DNA from 4 places in the Cohnella cellulosilytica genome. Region 3 is predicted to be linked to each of the others. Evidence: riboswitches for the same ligand, from Rfam matches in the RefSeq annotation. Region 3 holds a riboswitch; each other region holds the start of a gene.
What was found. Region 3 has a riboswitch for cyclic di-GMP ahead of ACFFT4_RS20240 (transglutaminase domain-containing protein). Riboswitches for the same ligand answer to the same signal wherever they lie in the genome.

Region 1: linked by a shared signal. The riboswitch ahead of ACFFT4_RS02890 (fibronectin type III domain-containing protein) and the one ahead of ACFFT4_RS20240 (transglutaminase domain-containing protein) in region 3 are both predicted to bind cyclic di-GMP.
Region 2: linked by a shared signal. The riboswitch ahead of ACFFT4_RS22360 (PilZ domain-containing protein) and the one ahead of ACFFT4_RS20240 (transglutaminase domain-containing protein) in region 3 are both predicted to bind cyclic di-GMP.
Region 4: linked by a shared signal. The riboswitch ahead of ACFFT4_RS07425 (flagellar assembly protein A) and the one ahead of ACFFT4_RS20240 (transglutaminase domain-containing protein) in region 3 are both predicted to bind cyclic di-GMP.

Annotation. Positions count from the first base shown of each region.
Region 1 is NZ_JBHMDN010000006.1:137,649-143,343, reverse strand. Features, by position in the region: gene ACFFT4_RS02890 (fibronectin type III domain-containing protein) at 1-3,153, opposite strand, end outside; cyclic di-GMP riboswitch class I at 3,214-3,310, opposite strand; gene ACFFT4_RS02885 (GNAT family N-acetyltransferase) at 3,674-4,351, opposite strand; gene ACFFT4_RS02880 (mannonate dehydratase) at 4,452-5,417, opposite strand; gene ACFFT4_RS02875 (D-2-hydroxyacid dehydrogenase) at 5,436-5,695, opposite strand, start outside.
Region 2 is NZ_JBHMDN010000032.1:42,294-47,988, reverse strand. Features, by position in the region: gene ACFFT4_RS22380 (thioredoxin family protein) at 1-548, opposite strand, end outside; gene uptA (undecaprenyl phosphate transporter UptA) at 585-1,196, opposite strand; gene ACFFT4_RS22370 (cupredoxin domain-containing protein) at 1,390-1,845, shown strand; gene ACFFT4_RS22365 (dehydrogenase) at 1,915-2,226, shown strand; gene ACFFT4_RS22360 (PilZ domain-containing protein) at 2,296-2,991, opposite strand; cyclic di-GMP riboswitch class I at 3,094-3,180, opposite strand; gene ACFFT4_RS22355 (histidine kinase N-terminal 7TM domain-containing diguanylate cyclase) at 3,264-4,919, opposite strand; gene ACFFT4_RS22350 (class I SAM-dependent methyltransferase) at 5,096-5,695, opposite strand, start outside.
Region 3 is NZ_JBHMDN010000028.1:107,436-113,130, forward strand. Features, by position in the region: gene ACFFT4_RS20235 (class D sortase) at 78-764, shown strand; gene ACFFT4_RS20240 (transglutaminase domain-containing protein) at 841-1,656, opposite strand; cyclic di-GMP riboswitch class I at 1,672-1,757, opposite strand; cyclic di-GMP riboswitch class I at 1,792-1,879, opposite strand; gene ACFFT4_RS20245 (SdrD B-like domain-containing protein) at 1,996-5,695, opposite strand, start outside.
Region 4 is NZ_JBHMDN010000010.1:297,885-303,579, forward strand. Features, by position in the region: gene ACFFT4_RS07425 (flagellar assembly protein A) at 1-1,465, opposite strand, end outside; cyclic di-GMP riboswitch class I at 1,528-1,616, opposite strand; gene ACFFT4_RS07430 (branched-chain amino acid aminotransferase) at 1,739-2,809, opposite strand; gene ACFFT4_RS07435 (LysR family transcriptional regulator) at 2,932-3,825, shown strand; gene ACFFT4_RS07440 (CAP domain-containing protein) at 3,893-4,705, opposite strand; gene ACFFT4_RS07445 (amidohydrolase/deacetylase family metallohydrolase) at 4,820-5,695, shown strand, end outside.

The DNA of each region.
Region 1 (5,695 bases), on a different contig from region 3:
GCCTGGAACCGCCAGCCAGGAAAGGACAATCGACGTCTTTGACAAGGCTCTGGCATTTAATGCCGGTATGTCCAGCCCGGTTGTTGCGATCAATAAGTCGCTCCATAATCCCGCTCCTGCTTGGCTGATCGCTCTGACTCGGTAAGCATGCTCTGTGAATGGCATTAGATCGGAATGCGTATACGTCGTATTTAAGCCATTTGTAATCACTTGTCCATCCGCTTCAACTTCATAGCCTATCGCGCCAATTACGGGTTCCCATGACAACGTAATCCCGGTGCTGGTCGATACCGCCCGCAGGTTAACCGGTACTCCTGACAATGTCGTTCGGGTAATCGGTTCGCTCCAGTTCCCTGTTGCGGACTCGCTTCTGGCGCGGATTCTGAAAATGTGTTCCGTATTGGATTCTAATCCCGAATGATCATATTGGGTGCTTGTCCCGACATCGACCACGACTCCATTTATCTCAAGCTCATAGAAGACAGCCCCCGTCGATTCATCCCATTCGAGTGAAATGCGGTCGCCAGAAACCGCTGTAGACCGCAGGTTCCGCGGCACGGATGGCAATGTAATGACCTGGACGGCTTCGCTCCACCCGCTCGAACCCTCACTATTCCTGGATCTGACACGGTACGTATGAATCGTGTTCGGCTGTAAATTTTCATGTAAGTAGTGTGTATCTGCAATACCCTCAAGGATCGTCCCATCTATTTCAAGATCATAGCTGGTTGCTCCCGAAACCGCGTCCCAACTAACGGATACAGATGTATCCGTTGCTACGGTGTACAATGAACTTGTAGCCCCGGGCACAGTAGATTTAGCCACTATAATACTCCATTGACCGAATCCGCTGGAATTGCGCGCCCGAATTCGGAATGTCCTTTGAAGGTTCGGGTTAAGATCAATCTCGGTATAGGTTGTACTATTTCCGTTATCGATTACGGTGTTGTAGGTTTCGATGTCATACCCGTCTGCGCCCGTCACTTCATCCCATGTCAGCGTTACGGAATTGCTCGTTGATTCAAGACGGATATTGGCAGGAATACCGGGCAGCGTCCAAACTTCTTGTATCGGCGACCAACCGCCTTTAATCCCGTTATTTACGGCTCTTACCCTATACCTGTGCAAAGTTCCTGTCTCTAACGGAGTATGGGCGAAAGAAGATTGATTGCCTAATGGATAGAGGGTTCCATCCGCCTCCATCTCATACCCATTTGCATTAAATGACGTCGTCCACTCTAGGTTTATGGCATTCTCTGTTGCGACTGTCGTAAGAACGGGCACTTCGAACGGCGATAATTGGCTTTGCGGCACAACTTCCTTTGCCCCGGACTCGCTTGCCCAATTTAATAAAATTCGAGGCTGCTGACCTCCGCGATTGGCATATTCGATTTGAATCCCGTACTCTTCTCCGGCCTCAAGCGGCAATGACCCGGAGAATGTGCCGTTTCCCGTTTCCTCCCACTTATCGATGAGAAGCACTCCGTTTACCCACAACTTCACACCGCCTCTCACGTCCATTTCGAACTCATAGGTCTCGGAGTAATAGGGGGTTACAGTCCCTGTCCATCTGACGGACATGTTCCCGTCGTTAAGCCCCGGCTTGGATACCGGCAATATATTGTTCAGATTTACATTCTCATCAACGACAGCGGATAAGTCGCCTGTCAGATCGGGCTCAGAATAATACTCCGCATTTAATCCGTAAATTCGATAATTTAATTTCGTCCGGGCATCTTCGCCTATTCCGGTAGAGACAAGAGGCTTCTGGTTTGCAGTGAGGCTGCCGCCTATGGCAACGACTCCCCCAGTCTGCAGGCTCAGATGGTTATTAACCTGAATATCGTCGCGAATGAATAAATCTCCCGAGTTGACCCGGATGTTCGCCGTTTGGTTATTGGATACCAGGTTGCCGACAACCATTTCCTGGGTGACATTCATATCCACCTTGGTATTAATGTGCAATTGATTGGAAACCAGAACGCGATCGGCCCGTACGTTCAATTGACCATTGTTGTAGATCAGGCTGCCTGCCATGAAATCGCCTGACACCTCTACGGCCGAATCATTATTCAAATGGAGCGTCCCGCCGATCCACAGATCGCCTCGAATTGACGATCCTGACGACTGCGGCGCAAGGATGTTCATAGTCAGGTTTGTATTCGCGTTTAAGTTGCCCTTAATGGCCAATACTCCATAAACGGTAAGCGTTAAATCCCGGTTTGTATTGATCCCTTCCGCAATCAAAAATACGGGTTTGTCCGGTGATCCGAACGTAGCCGAGTTGTCCAGATTCAGATGTCCCGTCTTCATCACGATTTGTTCGTCAGGACTCCCGGCAATAGCCGATTCCAGATCGCCTGCGCTGCATCCTGTGCAGGTTGAAGCTTGCATTTCCATCGTCGAGATGAGTTGCTCCATAGAACTTAATTGAGCATTCAGGTAGGTATTGATCGCCTGTCCCAACCCCTGGACCTTAATAGCAGGAATGGCATTATGTTCGTTACTCTGTCGGCCCGATAATAGGATCGTGTCTCCGGGTTGTTTATTTTGCACCGCTGGCAACCCGATATTGGGCAGAGACATTTGACGGATAACCGGAACGACTTTTGCAATCGTTATGGAGCGAATGGAGGTAGAAGCACTGACTGGATCAGCTGCCACGCTTAGTCTGCCGTCCGACACTTGGACTCGATTTTTTGCCGTCTCGTAATTTCCAGCCGGAAGAGCCAATTGATCCCAGAACACCACATCTTCTACACGGAGCGTGTTCATGCTCCCGTAGACGGAATTGCCGACACTGACTTCAACCTCGTAGCTTCCGGAAGGCAGTTCAATCTCCCATTGTCCTCCGGGTTGAACAATAATCGATGAATCCAACGTAGAGGGCCCGTAGACAGCTTCGTTTACCGAGAAGGAAGTATGATCAAAGTTCCACCCGTACGTATGCCCGTTTCTCTCTCCATAAATTTCTCCGTAATCCGGTATAGGCGTATCTCCGGCGGCGGTTGAACCTCCCCCAAATTGAATATGGATATCGGGCAACATCGAAGAGGCTTGGACCGGATGCCCTCCCCATGTGAGAACGAAGATTTGTGTAAGCAAGGCAAAGCATAAAATTTTGGCGACTATGGAAACAAACGAACCCTTCATCTCACATTCTCCCTCAGATAGATAGATTTGGAATTAAAAGAACGCAAAAAAAGCCTGAGAGCGGGCAACCCGGCGGCCATAGCAATCGATTTCATTCGATACCTTAGGTCCGTGGCTTTGCGTCCCTGTCTTTCGATCAGGTTTGCCTTTTTCAGTTCGCATGGCTATAAATCTTTGTAACTTTGTGATTAAATAGGAATAATTGCCCTTATATTCAGACAGTTTACACCATTTTCCTATTATGTTCTACTCATTTTTTTCAATTATTCATACTTTCGACATACGAGACAGTAAAACAACAGAACTACAGTTCTTAGAATAATGGTCTGGTTGTTCTAGTATATCACTCCTTATTTTTCCGTTGTTCCTGCATGTTCGCAACTCAAAAAGGCGACACAGGAGGGATGATCCCCTCGTCGCTAGCGAATTGGAATAATCGCGATAAAACGTATACGAAAAAAACCTGCGGCCGAAGTTGGCAGCAGGCTTTTTTATGAGACGCGGGATGGGAAGTCTAACCTTAATAAATGGAAATATCGGTTCCATAGAGATGAAGACAAAGACGTTTAGCAACAGACTGGGAAGAATAATTGTCCCATGATGTACTGTATAAAGGGAGCCTCCGGGACCGGCGTATCGCTTGAGCCCATGCGGACGTTACGCGCGTCGCGTATCCCTTGCCCCGATAATCCGCCAATGTCTCGACTCCGGCCTCTGCCGCTTTATCGCTGCTTCTTGCGCTGAAACAGACGGATACGGCCATGCCGTTTTCCGTCACCATAAAACAAGGCTCCCGAAGCTTCAGTTCCTTTAATAGAGATGGAAACCCCGCTTCTAAGCTGGATTTGTTGTCATCGGTGACCAACGCGGCGTCTGTGCAATCCTTTACGACTTTCGGGAATACAAAGGCCGGACCCGTCCATAAGCTTTTAATTCCTCTGTCCTTCTCCAATGCCCGAATGACAGGAGCAAGCTGCTCGGTTGGCTCATTCCGGCTCATCAGTTGTTGAACGTCATGAATTAAGCGTTCCGGCGTATCGCTCCGGAATCTGACAATGCTGCCGGACCCGGTGTGCCCCCAGAAAAAACGAGGTGCAGGCTGGTTTGCAGGCTCATTAATCGTTGTGATGCGTCCATCGCGATCGTGAACATAGAGCACTTCGGCTTGGATGCTCATCAGCTCCAACGGATTGTACAAAGGTTTGCCTCCTCTTTGGTTTATCCTTCACCCTTTCCCTGTGCGATTTTAATGATCATCAAATATCACTCGCTCTCGGCCGTAATCTGTAACGAGAATATCATTTTCGATACACTCCGTCCATCAGCCCTTTAATGTAGCCGACGGCGAACAGGCGGCCCAGCGTCTCGTAGCCGGGATTGCCGTTCTCCTCGCCCGCCATCGTCGGGACGTGGTCGGGACGAAGAGGGCCGTCGAAGCCGACCTCGGCATAGGTTCGAATGCATTCGTACATGTCGGTCATCCCGTCGTCGTGGAACGTCTCCTCGAAGCGTTCGGGCGTGCCTCTCGTATCCCGGAAGTGGACGAAGAACAGCTTGTCCTGCTTCGCGAATCTGCGAATCGTAGCCGGGATGTCCTCGCCCGCGGCCGACAGCACGCCTTGGCACAGACAGATGCCGCTGTACTCGCTCGGCACCAGATCGACGGCCCGCTGCAGCGCGTCGGCGCTCGTCACAATGCGCGACATCCCGCGGATGGGCGAGATCGGCGGATCGTCCGGGTGCAGGGCGAGCTTGACCTTGGCTTTCTCAGCCACCGGCACGATCGCCTCCAGATAGTATTTTAGGTTCGACCACAATTCGTCTTCGCTGACCGGCGCGTTTTCCGAATACGGCGCGTCGGCGACAAGAGAATGGTCGTAGCTGGAGACGAGCGCTCCCCCGCGCGTCCGGGTCGCGGTCGACGTTCGCAGCCAGTTGAAGTCGGCCATGAAATCGTAGCACCAGACCGGAATGCCCAGCTTGCCCATGTTGACGATCAGCTCCTGCACGGTCGCGATCTCCTCGTCGCGTCCCGGCTTGCCGAGCTTGATGAGGTTCGCGGGAGGACGGGATTCGATCACCTCGATCCGGAGGCCGGCATTCTCGTAGCGGGTTTTCATCTGCATTAGATTCAGATAGTCCCAAGGCTTCAGGCCGTTCTGCTCCGGCGGCAGCGCGGCCACCCCGTAATTCACGCCCATTTGCTTGCACAGCGTCCACAGCGCCGATTCGTGCGTGCCGAGCCTTTCCGCTAGCTTAAGCATTCGGTTCCCCTCGTTCGCTTAATATTGTCGGGCCGGATCGACGCGATTAAGCGCCGGCGGCCGATCTTGCACGTAATCCGCCAGGTTGGCGAGGAAAATATCCGCCGCCCGTTCCTGATACCGGTCCGTCACCCCGCCGTTATGGGGCGTCACAATGACGTTATCCATCGTCCACAGGGGATGGTCGGCCGGCAGCGGCTCCTGCTCGAAGACATCCAGACCCGCTCCGGCGACCTCGCCCGTCCGCAGCGCCGCCATCAGCGCCTCCGTATCCGTCG
Region 2 (5,695 bases), on a different contig from region 3:
TCGCGGATTTCCTCCAGAATGACCTTCTGATAGGCGTTGTCTTCTCCGTAGCGGCGTCCGATTTCCTGTCTCGCCGCGTTCAGCTTCTCCTGGTAATCCGGCGCTTCGCGGTCCGTATTTTCCGCCTTGAATTTATTCATCGGTTCCTGCACGTATTTCGGACGCGCGCCCCACTTGCCGAGCAGATGACCGCCGGTGTCGATGAACAGCACGACCGGGATGGCACGGCCGCCCATCGTCAAATGCTGATCCATCAAGTCGAGGTTTTCCTCCATGATCAGCACCTCTGTCGGGATGCCCGCTTTCTCCATCGCTTTGAATACGACCGGAACGTTGCGCACGACGTCGCCGCACCAGTCCGCCGCCAAAATCATGCAGCGCAGGTCGTCGCGGTTGTTGAGCGACTCGTAAAATTCCTCCAGCTCGGCCGTATGCCATTCGAACCGTTCCAGCCAGGACTCGAACGTCTCCCGATTTTTCGTCATACCTTCGATAAATTGGCTGGGGGACAACCCCTTATGTAATTTGCTGGCGATCAGTTGGCTCATTCGAATAAACTCCTCTCGTTCCGTAGTATCTTTATTTTAGATGCTTTTGCCTCTTTTACGCAAATATTGGACGAGAAAAAAGACCACAAGCAGCGCGATGGCGATCAGAATAACGGGCTGCACGTAAGGAGCCGCCTTCTCGTCGATCTTCTCCCAGTTCTCGCCGAGCGAAGACCCCAGCCATACGAACAGGATCGACCACGGAATGGAAGCCAGAATCGTCAGCCAGGTGAATTTCCACAGATTCATGCGCGCCATCCCCGCGGGAATCGATACGACCTGGCGCATGACCGGCACGAACCGCCCCGTAAATACGATAATCGGCCCGTATTTCTCGAACCATTTTTCCGCCAGATCGATATGCTTGGACTTCAAGTGCAAATACTTGCCGAACCGGTTCAGGAACGGCCTCCCCCCGTAGCGGCCGATCGCGTAGAGCAGCCACTGCTGCAAAATGGCGCCGATCGTTCCGCAGACGACGGCAACCGGGAAAGAAATAATGTCCTGATAGACCAGATAGCCGGCATACCCCAATACGATCTCGCTCGGAATCACTTCGATCGCCAAACCGATAATAATGCCCCAATACCCCAAGCTCTCGACCCAGGCCAGCAATTGCGCCAACCATTCGTGCAGCGTGTCCATCATCGTTTCCAACCCGCTTTCTTCCCCATTGTTAAATCCTTCCGCTCCTCGGACAACCGTCTTCATTCTAGCACAGCCCCGCAGCCGCCTTCCAGTTATACGGCGTTCCCGCAAAATCGTTGCAGGCTTGTCATGAGCGGACGGGCCCCGGCATAGACTTCGAGTAGGTGGACAAAGTTGAAGAGGAGAGAGCGGCATGAATAAAATCGTCATCCTTAACCGCAAGAAAATCCAGCTGTACGCCATTATCGCGGCGCTCGTCATTTTGGCCGGCGCGTATATCGGTTGGCAGCAATCCAAACCCGCCATCGCGCCTGCGGGCGACGAGACGGCCAAGCAGATTCTGTATTTGACGACAGGAGAATTCACGGCTCAGGGAGACAACGGCAAAAAGCTGGAAACCTACCTGTTCTACCCCGGCACCGTCGTCGCCAAAAAAGGCGTGCCCGTCGAGCTGCGCATTACCGGCATCAACGGCCAGTCCCATCCGTTCGTCATCGAAGGCTTCGACATCAAGGGCACCATCAGCAAAGGCAAAACGACCGTCGTCAATTTCACTCCGAAGGAAGCCGGCATCTACACCATCGTCTGCCAGACGCATTCCGATCCGAAAAGCGGCGGACCGATGGTCGGCTATCTCGTCGTCCAATAACTTCGCGCTCGCGGTAACCGCCCCTTTTTCTCCTGCATAGGGTATGGGAGAGAAAGGCAGGCGTAGCCGATGAAAATGTTTCAGGAAAAACATGCCTCCCCGCTGCCTTCGCCGCGCAGCATCCGCCGGGCATGCTCGAACGAGCTGTACCGGACCGTCAAAAGGCTGAAGCGGCACATCCCCGCCCCGCTCGTCCGGGAGGCCGAGGAGCTGTATTTCAAGCGGGTGATCGGCAATCTGATGTGGATCTCGGAAAATAAAAGCAACCGCAAGAAGCTTGCCGATTGGTGGGACGAGGAGGTCAGCGCCGACATCGCGGAGCTGTGGGACGTCGATCGCGTCAAGCTGACGCAAGCTTTCCGGGACGCGTTCGGCGGTTGAATCGACAACAAGGGTTGGACGCCGTTAGCGGCTGGTCCAACCCTTGTTCTTGGCGTTCTCCCGATAATATTAACGTTTCTTGCCCAGGGCGCGGCGGGCGTCGGCGTTTTTCTGAACCTGCTGGCGCAAGATAAGCGCGCGCAGCGGGCGCAGCATCTCGGGCTCGAGCACGTGCATTTTGGCCCCGCAATAGATCCGGTCCTCCTGCCTTTCCCTGCGCACGATTTCCAGCTCGCAGTCGAAGGTGATCCCGATTTCGATCGTCGCTCTCAGCCTCGACTTTGCGGCGAAATGCGGCGCGTCCGGACCGGAAAAGCTGATTCCGGATATGCTGATATCGTGAATCGTAAGGCTTTCCGAGTTCTGGAGTTCCCGTCCCGCCCCGGAATCGCCCAGGACGCGGACGACCAAGGCGTTCCCCTCGATTTCGACCCGGGGGTACTCCCGCCTTTCCTTGAATCTTTTCTGCAGCTCGGGGGGCTGGAGAATCGCGATGGCCCCTTCGTATTTCGCGAACACGATGGACGACATCGACTGGATTCCCGCCGGCGAATATACGGTCATCTTTACCGGCTCTCCCAGCTCGAATTGCTCGAATTCGGGAAGCTCGACCTCGAACAATTCTCCTTCCACATGGGTCATGACGCCGGTCGTGACGAAATTTTTTCCTTCTACGACGGTCCGACAGTGCAGAAGCACGTTTAAGGGCAGCAAATCTCTGTCCAGTTCGGTTAATGCGGCTCTATTGTCTTCGGTATGCGACATCTCCGCGCAACCACCTTCCCGCCATTTTGCTTAAGTCGGATATAAAAAAACAGGCAACTCTATCGGAGCAGCCCGTTTCGCCTGAATCATCCCTGTAGGATTATCGGCAGCCAGGCTGTCATCGTCCGCTGGACATTAGACCCTGTGGCTTTGCGTCCTTGCTTTTCAGCAAGTTTGCGTTTATCGCAATCCGTTTTCCGCTGGAATAATTGTACCATATTCGCTAACTTTCCGTCATATGTTTTTTGCGTCTCCGCCAAGCCCCGCCCCGGTCAGCGCACCATGACGACGCGGTTGCGGCCTTCATTTTTGGCCTTGTACAGAGCGGCGTCCGCGCTGGAGAATACCTCTCGCAAATATTCCTTGGGATCGGTGAATTTCAAGTTGTCGCTGGATTCGGACAGCACGCCCATGCTGATCGTGACGCCCACTTTATCCGGTCCGGCCTGCACCTGGTTCTCCCCGACGGCGAGCATGATTCGCTCCGCCAGCAGCTCCGCCTGCTCCCGGTTCGTATGGGGCAGGTAGACGGTGAACTCCTCTCCTCCGTATCTTGCCAGAATATCCGTCCGCCGCAGCATCGAACGAACGATCTCCGCCGTGCTGCGAAGCACCTCGTCGCCGACAAGATGGCCGTATTTATCGTTAATTTGCTTAAAGTAATCGATATCGAACAAGAAAATGGCGAACGGAATTTGATACCTCATGTTCAGCAGCACTTCGTGCTCCAATTGCTGCATCAGATACCTGCGGTTGAAGCACCCGGTCAGCCCGTCGGTGACGGCCATCTGCTCCAGCTTCTGGTTCACGCGGAACAATTCTTCCTGTATCGTGATCAATTCCAGGTTTCGCTCGTGCAGCGCCTCGTTTTTGCGATTCATCTCCACGACCAGCTTGCGCAGCTCCGAGACGTCGTGGAAGGTAATAATCCGCCCGAGCAGCGTTCTGCGGCTGTCCAGGACGGGCGATATTTGAATCGACACGTGCCTGCCCGACGAGTCCTGAAGCGAAAATTCCATCTGCAGCTTCTCTTGGGGATGATGATTGTAGCGGTACAGAAATTCGTAGACTTCCCCCTGCACCTGCAAAGGGCCCAGAAACTTCTCCATCTCGAACGTCTCGCCTTTGGCGACTTGCACGAGCGGCGAAGCGCCCCGGTTCACTTCCAGCACTTTGCCGTTCTCGTCCACGACGATAACGCCGGTGGTCATATGCTCGAAAATATCCCGTTGGGCCATGCTCAAAATATCCAGCATGCCAAACCGATAAATCGCGATGACGAAGCAGAGATCCGACAGTAAAATGCCCATCGAGAGCAGGCCCGGAACGACCGGCAGCCACTCGACCAGCAATACGTTCACGAATACGTCGAGCAGCCCGAGCCCCGTCAGTACGAACATGCCGATTAAAGCGGTTGCAAGCTGCTTGCGCTGATTCACGGACGTTACGCTCCTCAGAGCGTGAAACATATTCAGCAGGGCGACGAAAAGGTAAGCGAATTGAACGAGGACGAGCAGCCACAGCAGCGGGCCGTATTCCCGTTCGGTATAGCCGTCGACGACCGGGGCCATGAACAGCTTGCCCGGGTTCCACATCGCCGCCGCGATGCAGACGACCGCCGGGCCAATATACAGCAGAACCCGGCTCCCTTTCAACTGGGTCGTTCGATTCGCGAGGAAAAAAACGAAGAATAACCACCCCGGGCCAAGCATTCCCAAGGCCACGAAGGATAAATTGATGAAAAACAGTTGAACGTTGGGAAAATCCGTCAGCTTGACCGCGAACTGTCCGAGCGGCCACAGCATCATGATAAAATGAAAAGCCAAATACACTTTATGCGTCGTCGTAATTCTGTTAACGGCGATAACGCCGATGAATAGCAGAAAAAGCATCAAAAAAAGGATAAAATCGATCCATTGGATTCCCAAGGCATTCACCTTTTCATAAAAGGGCTGAATAAAAAAATGCGGCAGGCATGTTTGATTTTACCATATCGCCGCTTTTTCCGACAACCAGATATCCGCCGAAAGACTTCATTCTAGTTATTTTTCGTATATTTTCAAGGACTTTTTTACTTATTTTTATAAGACCCCGGTCTTAATAATCAGTTTTCCCGCTCCATAAAGGGTGAAACGGACAAAAAATCGCGAAAACGCTCGTATTCGGCGCGAAGATTTTCGATACTGGCAGGGGAGCTGCCGCGGCTCTTGACCGCGCGGATCAGCAAATTTTTAGGCGTATGCTCCAGATCGATAAACTCCAGCATTTGCGTTCTGTAGCCGGCCAGCTCCAGCAAATTCGCCCGAATCGCATCCGTCGCGAGCGCCGCGAACCGCTCTTTCAAAATGCCGTGCTTAAGCAGCGGCTGCAGAACGGGCTGGGAGATTTGACGAAACAGCTCGTGCTGACAGCAAGGAACGGACAAAATGACGCTCGCCCCCCAGCCGATCGCCTTCAGCAGCGCCGCGTCCGTAGCCGTATCGCAGGCGTGCAAAGTGACGACCATATCGATGGAAGCCTGCCCCTTGAAATCCGAAATGTCCCCTACCGCGAACGTCAGCTCCTCCCAGCCGAGCTCGGAAGCCAGCTTGGAGCAAGCCTCAATGACGTCTTTCTTCAGATCCAGTCCGAAGATGCGAACGGGAAGCTTCATCTTGACCGCCAAATAATGATACAGGGCGAAAGTCAGATACGATTTGCCGCA
Region 3 (5,695 bases):
ACAGATTTTGTTCAGCCCGATAGTTTATTATTTCAGGTTGAACGCACCCTGTACAGGTAAAGGCAGATGGTAAATCTATGAAACTAACCGGAACAGCCGTCACGAAAATCGCCGCCTACGTTCTGATCGCAGCCGGCCTCGCCCTGCTGGCCTTCCCGACGGTTCGCGAGTATTTGCAGGATCGGGAACAGCAGCGAATTTTGCAGCAATTGGAGCAATCCTTGTCACCCGTCGAGCCCGCCCGCTCTTACGATATTCAAAGCGAGTACAGCCGGCTCTCCCATGTACTTGACGCAGGCCTGGAGCAGACAGGAACGGAAGAACCCGAGCCGTCCGAAACTCCCGAAGAGCTGATGGATGAGCGGACGATCGGAATTATCGAAATTGATAAAATCGAGCTGAAGCTGCCGATTCTGGAAGGGGCGACGACGCAGACGATGAAGGTCGGAGCCGGTCACATGACGGAAACCGCGCCGCTTGGCGAGATCGGCAACGCGGCCGTCGCAGCCCACCGCGCCCGTACGAAAGGACGAATGTTCAACCGGCTTAACGAAGTGGACATCGGCGACCGGATCGACATCCGTACGAGAAACGACAGCTTCGTCTATCAAGTGACCGACATTAAAGTCGTGCTTCCAACCGACCTGTCCGTGCTGGACAACGACGGGGACAAAGCCACCCTCACCTTAATCACATGCGACCCGCTCGTGAATCCGACGCACCGCCTCATCGTTCGCGCCGAACGGGTTGAAGATCAAGGTTGAAGCCTCTCTGCAAACACAAAAAAAAAAAAAAAAAGCGTCCGGAATCTTTGACGATTCCGGACGCTTCGAAGTTTAATCAATAATATTTAGCGGCTGCATAGTCGCTTGCCTTTTTCGCGAACGCTGCTTTCTTGTCGCCTTTGCTCAACCCCGCGTCCACCGTCGTATCGACGACGACCCATTTCCCGTTCAGATAAACCTCGTTCCACGCATGATATTCGTCGACCAAATTCGATTTTCCCATAACCAGCTTGGCCGGAATGCCCTCGCTGCGCAGCATTGCCGCGTACAAGGTGGCGTAGCCGTAGCAGATGGCTTTGCCCGAAGCGAGCGTACCGTCGATGTCGGGAACGTAATCCGAGGTGATCTTGCGAGCCAAATCTTTGTCGTAGCTGACATTGCGAACGATATATTCGTAGATCGCTTTCGCCTTCTGTTCGTCGGTCGCGGCGCTCTTGGTCAATTGCTTCGTCTTGGCCAGCGTCTTGCCCGCGTTCTCCCAGGCGATCGATAAGGTGGAATTCAAGAACACATCGGGCGTATTTTTAACGGTTACGCTGATTTTCTCCGTGAGATTCACACGATACTTGTTGCCGGTAACTCGCTCGAGCACCATAACCTCGTATTGCCCGTTCCCCATCTGCAGCGGCAGCCATACGATCTGTCCATCCGCGGACGTGTTCAGCGTGTAAGTGTAGCTGGTTCCGTTCTTCGATATTTTCGCTTTCATATCCACAGTCGGCTTGCTCGCCAGGCGAATGCCGATCGTGCCCTTGGTCAATGCGCTCGTATCTAATGCCGCTTTGTTCGCTCCCGCGCTTGCAAAAGCGAGAGTCGGAACCGCAGCGAAGAGAATGAAAATCGTTAACAGCAACCTGGCAGGTTTAAACATAAACCCCAAACTCCTTTCGGTAGCTGGCTGCCATTCCTCGCGGAAGAGAAGGCCCTTTAGCTTTGCGTCCCTGCCTTTCGACAGGTTTGCCGTTATCGTGAAGCTTGTCCGAATAAAACAAAAAAAGCCCAGTCTTTCGGTAGCTGGCTATCATCCTTCCATGGGAAGGGAAGACCCTCTAGCTTTGCGTCGCTGTCTTTCGACAGGTTTGCCGTTATCGAGCTTGCTTTAATTAAGTAAATTATAGCGAAATTCCGTCGAAAAAGCAAGAAAAACCTGCCAATAATCTTGGCAGGTTTAGTAGAATTTATCTCTGTTCTCTATCTCTTACTCTATTCTCTATTTTTTCTTGATAAGGGAAATTCTTTTGCGGTTCAGGAAGATCACTCCCGCAGCAATAAGCGCCAGACCCGCGATTTGCAGCGGCAGCGGGCTGTCTTCCCCGGTTTTCGGCAATGCTTTGCCCGGAGCCTTGCCTCCGGCGTCTACCCCGCCGAGTGGAACATCGTCCACGTCGATCTCGACGAGAATTTCCTGTTCATTGCCTTCCGAATCGATCACGATGATGGTAAAGGAATCTTTGCCTTTGTAGTCTTTGTCCGGCGTATATTTCCATTTGCCGTCCGGCGTGATCGTAACCGTGCCATGCTTCGGTTCTTCTCCGACTTTAACTTTGCCGCCTTTAGGAACTTCCGTTGTTCCTTCGACCGGCTTCTCGTTCGTCGTTTTCTCTTCTACCTTCTCGATCGGCTTGCTCGGCTGCGGAGTCTCGGAAGGTCCCGGGGTCTCCGACGGGCCTGGCGTCTCCGAAGGCTCCGGATCTTCCGTCGGCCCCGGCGTCTCGGTCGGCTTCGGCTCCTCCGTCGGCTGCGGCGTCTCCGACGGTCCCGGATCAGGCGTCCAGCCTCCTCCGGAGCTTGGGACGTAGATTAACCCAACGTCAATGCTGAGATCCTCCCACACTTGACCGACACCATCGCCAATCGTAATCACGGCGGTGAAGCCTTTGGTCAGTTGGTTGGAATCCTGCTCGGGATCTACTCCGGCTTCCTCTGCTTTCGTCAGTTTATATCGGCTTGGAATGAGGAATTCAACGTAATAATCCCCACCTACCAAGTGATCAAACAGGTAGTAGCCCGGTTTTCCGGAATTGTCGGATTTCGTTTTTGTTTCAGCAAGCGGATTTTTGTCCTTATCGTACAATTTGACCGTAATTCCGTTTACGCCATAGTTTTGGTTTTCATCTTGTTTGCCGTTGGAATTGCTGTCCAACCACACATAGTTGCCGATAGCCCCGTTCGCAATCAAACCGAGATCGATCGTATGATCTACCCAATCCGGCGATCCGGGCGCGCCGCCAATCACAATCTGATCCGTGAAACCGTCATTGTCTGTCGGGTCGGAATCCTTGTCGTCGGCGCCAACGCCTGCTGTAGTCTTGGTGTAATCAACAGGGACAATGAATTTCACATAATACGTACCGGCCAGCAGGTTGTCAAACAGGTAGTAGCCTGGCTTTCCGTCTTTGGTTTGGGTTATCGCAGTCGCGATTGGCGTTCCCGATTTGCTATCCTTGTACAGCTCCACTTCAATACCGTTTACTCCGTCGGAATCCGCATCATTCTGAATGCCGTCTCTGTTGCGGTCCAACCACACATAGTTGCCGATCTCTCCGCGCGGAACCAGTCCAAGGTCAATCGTAAGATCGTCCCATACGGAATCGGGATCGGAGCCGCCGATTGGAATGATAGAGGTTATTCCCTCGTTATCCGTCGTATTGGAATCATTGGTCGAATCCGTTCCATCTGCTTCTGCCGTGGTTACGCCATAATCGTCAGGTATAATGAATTGCACCTTGTAATTACCCTGCGGCAGACCTGGGAACAGATAAAATCCTTTTTTGCCCTCATGATCCCTAGTGAATGTTTGAGCGATTTGAACTCCCGTATCGTTAAACAATTTCACTGTGATTCCGTTGATTCCGTTCTCGCTAGCGTCCTGCAGACCATTCTCATTTTCGTCAAACCAGACGTAGTTGCCAATAGAACCTACCGGAACGATAACGACAGGAATTTCATGTTCATCCGTAACCTCGGGCACTTCGTCCGGTTCTACCCCGACTTGGTTAACAACCCGGGTCCCGCTCTGATCCGAAGCTTTTACCAGATAGGTATATACAATTTCTTTGGTCTCTCCGACCAGCAGCGACGGAATATTCGGGATCGATCCGAACTTCGAGTCGTTAATCTTGAGATTGGTCAGATCGTAGCTGCCGATGTTCGTGATCTTGACGATATAGTCGATCATCATGTTTACAGCATCTTTAGCAACCTGCAGCGCGCTCGCTGTCTTCTCGACCTTAACCCCGGCAGTAGGAACCGATACTTCGTCCTCGATCGGGTCAGGAGATTCGTTGTAGTTCACAACGATCTTGTTCACCAGATCGGTTCCGTCGATGTCGGCGGACACGACGTTGTAGGTGCCTTCCAGAACGATGCTCTTGTTCTTGTCCAAGCTTTTAATAACAATGCTCGGTTGATCCAGGTCGGTAATGATATCCGGTCTATTGTTGGTGTTGCCGCTTATTGCGATCTCTTCACCGTCGTAGATCAGTTTGGTAAACGTGTAGCCGGATTTGCCTCCGTCCAATTCATCTGTGAACTTGATGTTATGAATGGTCACGGATGAATCGTTGCTCAGTTCAATTTTGTAATGGACTTCGTTGCCATCCAACACATATTCCTTGTTCGGAGCCACTTTGGAAGATGTGCCTTGCGCCACGCTATCGATGGTCTTCTCGACATTGATCGCCGGGAATTCATCATCCGGGCTCGGCGGATTCGTCTCGATTAGACCGAAATCGATTGTTCTGTTCTTCTCGGCCGTCCCAAGAGCAATAGTGCCTGTTCTATACGGAGTGTATCCCGCACTGTCAGTGGTTCCTTTTGTCGTCAAGTTGGAATCTGTCTGGTTCTCGCGATTGCTCGGATCAACTCCTCCGGCATTGGCGATCGTCGGCAGATAATGCTCGGGCAGTACGAATTCTACTACGTAATCGCCTGCTTCAAGACCTTGGAACAAATAGTAGCCCGGTCTGCCGTTAATATCGTAACCCGTTTTGCTGGACTTGTAGAAGTTGCCGTCCTTGTACAGATTGACAGTGATTCCGTTGATGCCTGCTCCTTGTCCGCCGTCTCCGTTGAATTCCTCGTCCTGGATTCCGTTTTTATTGCTGTCGAACCAGACGAAATCTCCAATTTCTCCAAGCGGTATATGCGTGCTTGCGGGGTCGATCACAAATCCGACTTTGTTCGGCGCAGTTGGGAGCATTTTATCTCCGCCGCTGCTGCTTATCTCTGTCGCTTGAATCGCGAAGGAGTTCCAAGCGATCTCGTTAACCGGCGTCCCTACAGGCGCATCCATCTTCCAGTCCAAAACAATATAATCGCCTGCGGCAAATCCAAGGGTTTCATGGTCCAGACTGTCGACGCTTCTAATGTTCGAAATTTCGAAGTACAGCGACTTGATATCGGTCAGATCGTCGGAATTATAGTCGCTTTGGGCAGTCCAACCCTCTCTGCTGCCGGTCACGTTCGCAAAATTTACAACGGTGTCCTGATTCACGGATTTGCTGTAATACGTCTTCAAATCGTACTTGACCTTCCTACCATTCATTGCACTGGAAGTGAAGATCAGATCGTTTCCGGATGAAATGACCTCCGCCAAGTTTGGCCGCCATTTCGAATTTCTGGCTTCATACGAACCGGAAACTCTCACCGCATTATCCCCGACATGGGGCAAAATATCGATGACATCTACACTGCTGATCAGCGTGTTACCGCTGTTTCGAATAACGAGCTTGTAGTCAGCCGTTCCTCCCTCGTACGTTACACTGTAATATGGGAATTCCGTGTAGTCCGGCAATCCTGGCTCGGTGTCAAACGGTTGAACCGGGATGGCCGGCGCGCCCGTATAGCCGCTGCCATCGCCCACCATGAAAATCGGAGCAAGATCGCCGCGGTTCCACTTCGTCGATTGA
Region 4 (5,695 bases), on a different contig from region 3:
GAAAGCCTTGCACGAACTCCCGGGTCGCCGACTCGATCAGCTGCGTCGGCTTCGTGAAGATTTCCGAAATCTCTTTCAGCTTCTCGTATTCCGTCTGCCGAATGTTGCGTATGTTCGAGATGACGGATTGCAGCTCCTTGATCGCCGGAAGAATGTCCTTCATCTTCGTCTCCAGCAGCAGCTGCACGATCTGGCCGAAGCGGACCGGCTGACGCTTCGCTTCAAGCGCGCCCTCCAGCAGCCTGGACGCCTCGAGCAGCTTCTCGATCGAATCGCACAGCTGCTTCGACGTATGGTAGAGGCGATTGAACAGCACGCCGAAGTAACCCGAATACAGCCGGCTCGAAATGACGTTGCCCCGTACGTTAATGCTGCCCGTCGCCGTAATCGTGGAATTGAACACATTCCCGTATACATAGACGTTGCCCAGCGACTCGACGATCATATTGTCGGTAACGTCCCCGCAGACGATCACGTCTCCGGAGAAAACGATGTTGCCCGTCGAGATGTCCACGTTGCCCGATACGACGTACGAGGTCGAGACGTCGAACGTCTTGATTTTCCCGCCCGTAATTCGGGGCCGTCCCTGCTTGCGCGCGATCACCTGGCCTTCCGGAGTGAGCTCCACGTTCGGCTTGGCCAGAATAAACAAGTCCTTGGGAGGCGTCGGCAGCGTCACGTTGCCCAGAACGTCGTACCCGGCGGTGCCGTCCACCATCGGAATTTTGCGGGCCATCAGATCGCCCTTCTGCACGGTCGGAATCCGCAGGTGATTGCGGAAATCGATCGCGCCCTCGACCTCGAAAAACTCGCTCCGCACCTGCTGGTCGAAGTAAATTTCCAGCCTGGCGTCTTCCCCATCCGCGGGAGCTTTGCCGCTGGCCACGACGATCGGCTCGAACGTGGGCCGGAGCAGCTCCTGCTGGATGGCGGCGAACTCGATCCGCGATTTGATCGACATCGCCTCCAGCTTCGCCACCACGTCGGCGAGCTGGACGGTCTTCAGCACGATGCTCTCGTCGTCCTCCGCCCGGACGGTCACCCTCCGCTCGGGGCCGTCGTCGACAATTCTGGCCGCGTATCGCTCCGTCGCGAACAGCCGCAGATAAGCAAACAGCTTGTCCTCCGAGACGGTAATCTCGAACAGCGGCTGCTCTTCCACTTTCCAGACGATTTTGTCCGAGGCCCGTACGGGAGCTTCCCATACGACTTCCTCGTCGTTAACGAACAGCCGGACGGGGCTCATCGGATAAATGACAGCGTATTCTCCGCCGGCAGCGGGGTCCTGAACGTAGATTTGCTGGTTGCGAATCCGTATCGTTCCGTCCCGCGCGGGGCCCTGCCCGTTCCCGTCCGGCTCGCCGGACACCGACAAGGCGTCATCGTCCGCTTCCCTGCCTTCGCTGTCGATGTCCAATTGATGGATCAGCTTCTTCAGCTCGGCTTCGGATATTTGCCTCTTCAAGCTCAACACCTCTCGACAACAAAAAAGACACCTCCCGAATGGGAAGGTGCCTTAACGCTCCATTCGGCGGCCTGGCAGCCATTGAACTGGGGAGTTCTTTAGGCCCATAGCTTTGCGTCCCCTTCTTTCGAAGGGTTTGCCTTTTCGTGTGTGCGTCTCCTCGATGTATATTTAACTAGAACAAATGAATATCTCCGCCTATTTACGTCACGCTTCGATATCAATTATAAGTCTATAGTCGCAACAATTTCAAGAGATTTATCGCGTGCCGGCCTATTCCAGCTTCACGACCCACCCGAACGGATCCTCGATCGCGCCTCTTTGGATGCCGGTCATGAAGTCGTACACTCTGGCCGACAGAGGCCCCGTCCGTCCCCCGTTCAGCGTCAGCTTGTCGCCCTGCCAGTTCAGTTCCCCGATCGGAGAAATGACGGCGGCCGTTCCGGTGCCGAACGCTTCCTCCAATGTCCCTTTCCGATACGCCTCGACCAGCTCGTCGATCGAAATCGTTCTCTCCTCGACTTCCACGCCCCAATGCTTCAGCACCTGGATAACGGAATCCCGCGTAACGCCGTCCAGAATGCTTCCGTTCAGCGCCGGCGTGACGACCTTGCCGGCGACTTTGAAGAAGACGTTCATGCTGCCGACCTCTTCGATATATTTGCGGTGCACGCCGTCCAGCCAGAGCACTTGGGAATAGCCTTTGCCGGAGGCTTCCTCCTGAGCTTTAAGTCCCGCCGCATAGTTGCCGCCGGTCTTGGCGTTCCCCACCCCGCCGGTAACCGCGCGCACATATTCCGACTCCACGTAGATGGTGACCGGGTTGATGCCTTCCGCGTAATACGAGCCTACCGGGGACAGAATGATCATGAAATAGTAGCTTTCCGACGGGGATACGCCCAGCGTCGCCTGCGTCGAGACGACGAAGGGACGAATGTACAGCGACGTGCCTTCGTCGGTCGGAATCCAGTCCTCGTCGACCTTGAGCAGCTGCTTCAGAGCGGCCATCGCCAGATCCTCGTCGATCGGCGGAATGCTCAGACGGGCGTTGGAGCGGTTAAGCCGCTGCAGATTTTTGAAGGGACGGAAGAGCAGCACCGGTCCTCCCGGCGTCTTGTAAGCCTTCATGCCCTCGAAGACGGTCTGGCCGTAATGGAACACCTTGGCGGCCGGGTCCAGCGAGATCGGCTGATAAGGAACGACGCGGGGATCGTGCCATCCTTGGCCCGAATTGTACTCCATAATAAACATGTGGTCCGTAAAATGCTTGCCGAAAACGAGCGTCGAAGCGTCCGGCTTCGCCTTGGATGCGGTCGTCCGTTCTACCGGGATTGCGTGTGCCATGTCCGAATAGTCTCCTCCTTGATTGAACGCGCTTTATAATTGAATGATACCAGAGTGCGATGTATATTGATAATATCTGTTTTATCGGTGATGCATACCTTTAGAGTATGGGAGGAATCGAGATGGACATGCGGCAGCTCCGGTATTTTCTGGCGATCGCGCACGAGGGTCAGATTACCCGCGCGGCCAAGCAGCTGAACATGGAACAGCCCCCGCTCAGCCGCCAGCTCAAGCTGATCGAGCAGGAGCTCGGCGTCGTGCTGTTCGACCGCAACGGCAAGCGGCTGCAGCTCACCCAGGCGGGCGAAATGTTAAGGGACAGAGCGCTGGTCCTGATGAAGCAATTCGAGGATACGATAACCTACGTGCAGGAGCTGGGAGAAGGCGTGCAGGGCGTTCTGTCAATCGGAGCCGTCGTCTCCTGCGTCTCCCTGCTCCCTCCTGTTCTGCGCAAATTTACCGAGAAATATCCGCAGGTGACCTTCAAAATCCAGGAAGGAGACCACTTCCTGCTCGGAGAGCTGCTGGAGAACCGCGATCTCGAATTTATCGTCACCCGTCTCCCGTTCCAATCCGATTTTCAGTCGCAGCATTATTCCGTTCTCCCGCTGCCCTCCGACCCGTTCGTCGCCCTGCTTCCGAGCGAATGGTGTCCTCCCGGCCAACGTGCGATGACGATGGAGGAGCTGGCGGGCTTCCCTTTTCTAACCTTGAAAACGGACCGGACCACGGGGATGCACCTGCAGGTGTTCCACGAATTCAAGCGATTCGGCCTGGAGCCCCGGATCGTCAGCGAGTGCTCCAGCGTGGCCATCGCCATTTCGCTCGTCGCCGCCGGAATCGGCGCGGCCGTCCTGCCGAATTCGGTCATGCGCTCGTTCGCGCCCCCGAGCATTGCGAAAGTCGCGATCGCGGACGCCCATTTCCACAGCGAGATCGGCGTAGTGTGGCTCCGCGACCGCCATCTCTCGAAGAGCGCGAGGCATTTGATGGAAATGCTGGTGGAGCAGATCTGATCGGCAAGCGCAGAGAAAGGATGCCCCGACCTTCCCGGTCTGGCGGACACCCCCTCTAGCGCTTCGTTTATTTGGCTACGAATTGCTGCGTCCAGCAAGGCTGGCCGTTATTCGCGGTATACCCGACGCCCATATGCGTATAGGACGAATTCATAATATTGGCGCGGTGTCCCGGCGAATCCATCCAGGCCTGGACGACCTGCTGGGGCGTCGGCTGCCCTTTGGCGATATTTTCTCCCGCGGACTGGTACTGCACGCCGAAATTGCGCATCATGGCGAACGGATCTCCGTAAGTCGGGGAAGTGTGCGAGAAGTAATTGTTTTTCGCCATGTCTTCCGACTTGGCTCTCGCCGAGCGGTTCAAGCTCGTGTAATCGCCGGAGAACGGCTGCAGTCCGGCCTTCTGACGCTCCGCGTTGGTCAGGTTCAGCACGTCGAGCTCGTAACCGGTCATCGATTCGTTGGAAGGGATCGTCACTTCCTTGTCGTTCGGAAGCGGTTCGTTCACCCCGCCCCCCGGGGAGCCCGTCCCGTTCTGAGGGTCGGCCGTCCGGCCTCGATCGGGATTCTGCGCCTCTTGGCCCTGCCCGCCCGGAGCCGGGTTTCCTCCGCCGTACCCGCCGCCAATGAGCCTGGACAAGTCGGGATTCTCCCGCAGAAGATCTCCGATGCTCACATGGTAACGATCGGCGATCTCCTGTGCCGACTCGTTGTTCTTCACGACGTATTTGTTGCCCGGAACCTCCGTATCGGTCGCGCTCACCTGAAGCTTCGTCTGCTTCCTGGCCTGCTGCTTCATCTGCTGCTGCTTTCCTTCGGAAGCGTGGTTGCCGCATGCGGCGAGCAGGGCGATGCATACGAGGATAACCCATCTTTTCATCCCGATTAAGACCTCCTTTATATCGCTTGTCCCTTTTACGGTTCCCGAAGCGCGGGCAAACCATCCGACCGCTTTTTCTGTTGACCAAACAAACATTATAACGTTATATTGTCTATGACGACTTTACTTCCAAACAGAAATCGGGTGATCGCTTTGCAGAGGCTGGTATGGCGAAATCTCAGACGGCCGGACGAATCGCTGGTCGATATTGCCGTGGAGAACGGCATCATCGCGGAGATTTCGCCGGCTGGAACGCGCGGGGAGCCCGGAGAAGGGACCGACTGCGAAGGTCGGCTGTACGTCTCGAGCGGCTGGATCGACCTGCACGTCCATGCCTTCCCGGAATTCGAGCCTTACGGCGACGAGATCGACGAGATCGGCGTCAAACAGGGTGTCGCCGTCGTCGTGGATGCCGGGAGCTGCGGAGCCGACCGGATCGGAGAGCTGCTCTCCGCCGGGAAGAACGCCGCTACCCGTCTGTTCGCGTTCCTGAACATTTCGCGAATCGGCTTATCCAGAATCGACGAGCTGTCAAGGCTGGAATGGATCGATCCGGCTCTGGCCGCCCGCGCCGCTTCCGAGCATCCGGACTCTATCGTCGGCTTTAAGGCGAGAATCAGCCGCAGCGTCGTCGGGAGCAGCGGACTGATCCCGTTGCAGATGGCGCGCAAGCTGTCCGACGATACGGGATTGCCGCTCATGGTGCACATCGGCTCGGGACCGCCGGACATTCGGGAGATCGTTCCCCTCCTGTCGGACGGGGACGTCCTTACGCATTGTTTTCACGGGAAGAAGAACGGACTGTTCGACGAAGCCGGACAGCCGCTCGGCGTGCTGCGGGACGCGCTGAAGCGGGGCGTGCGTCTGGACGTCGGGCACGGCACGGCCAGCTTCTCGTTCCGGACGGCCGAGGCCGCAGGAAGAGCCGGAATTCGTCCGCATACGATCAGCACCGATATCTATCGCGGCAATCGGAGCAACGGGCCGGTC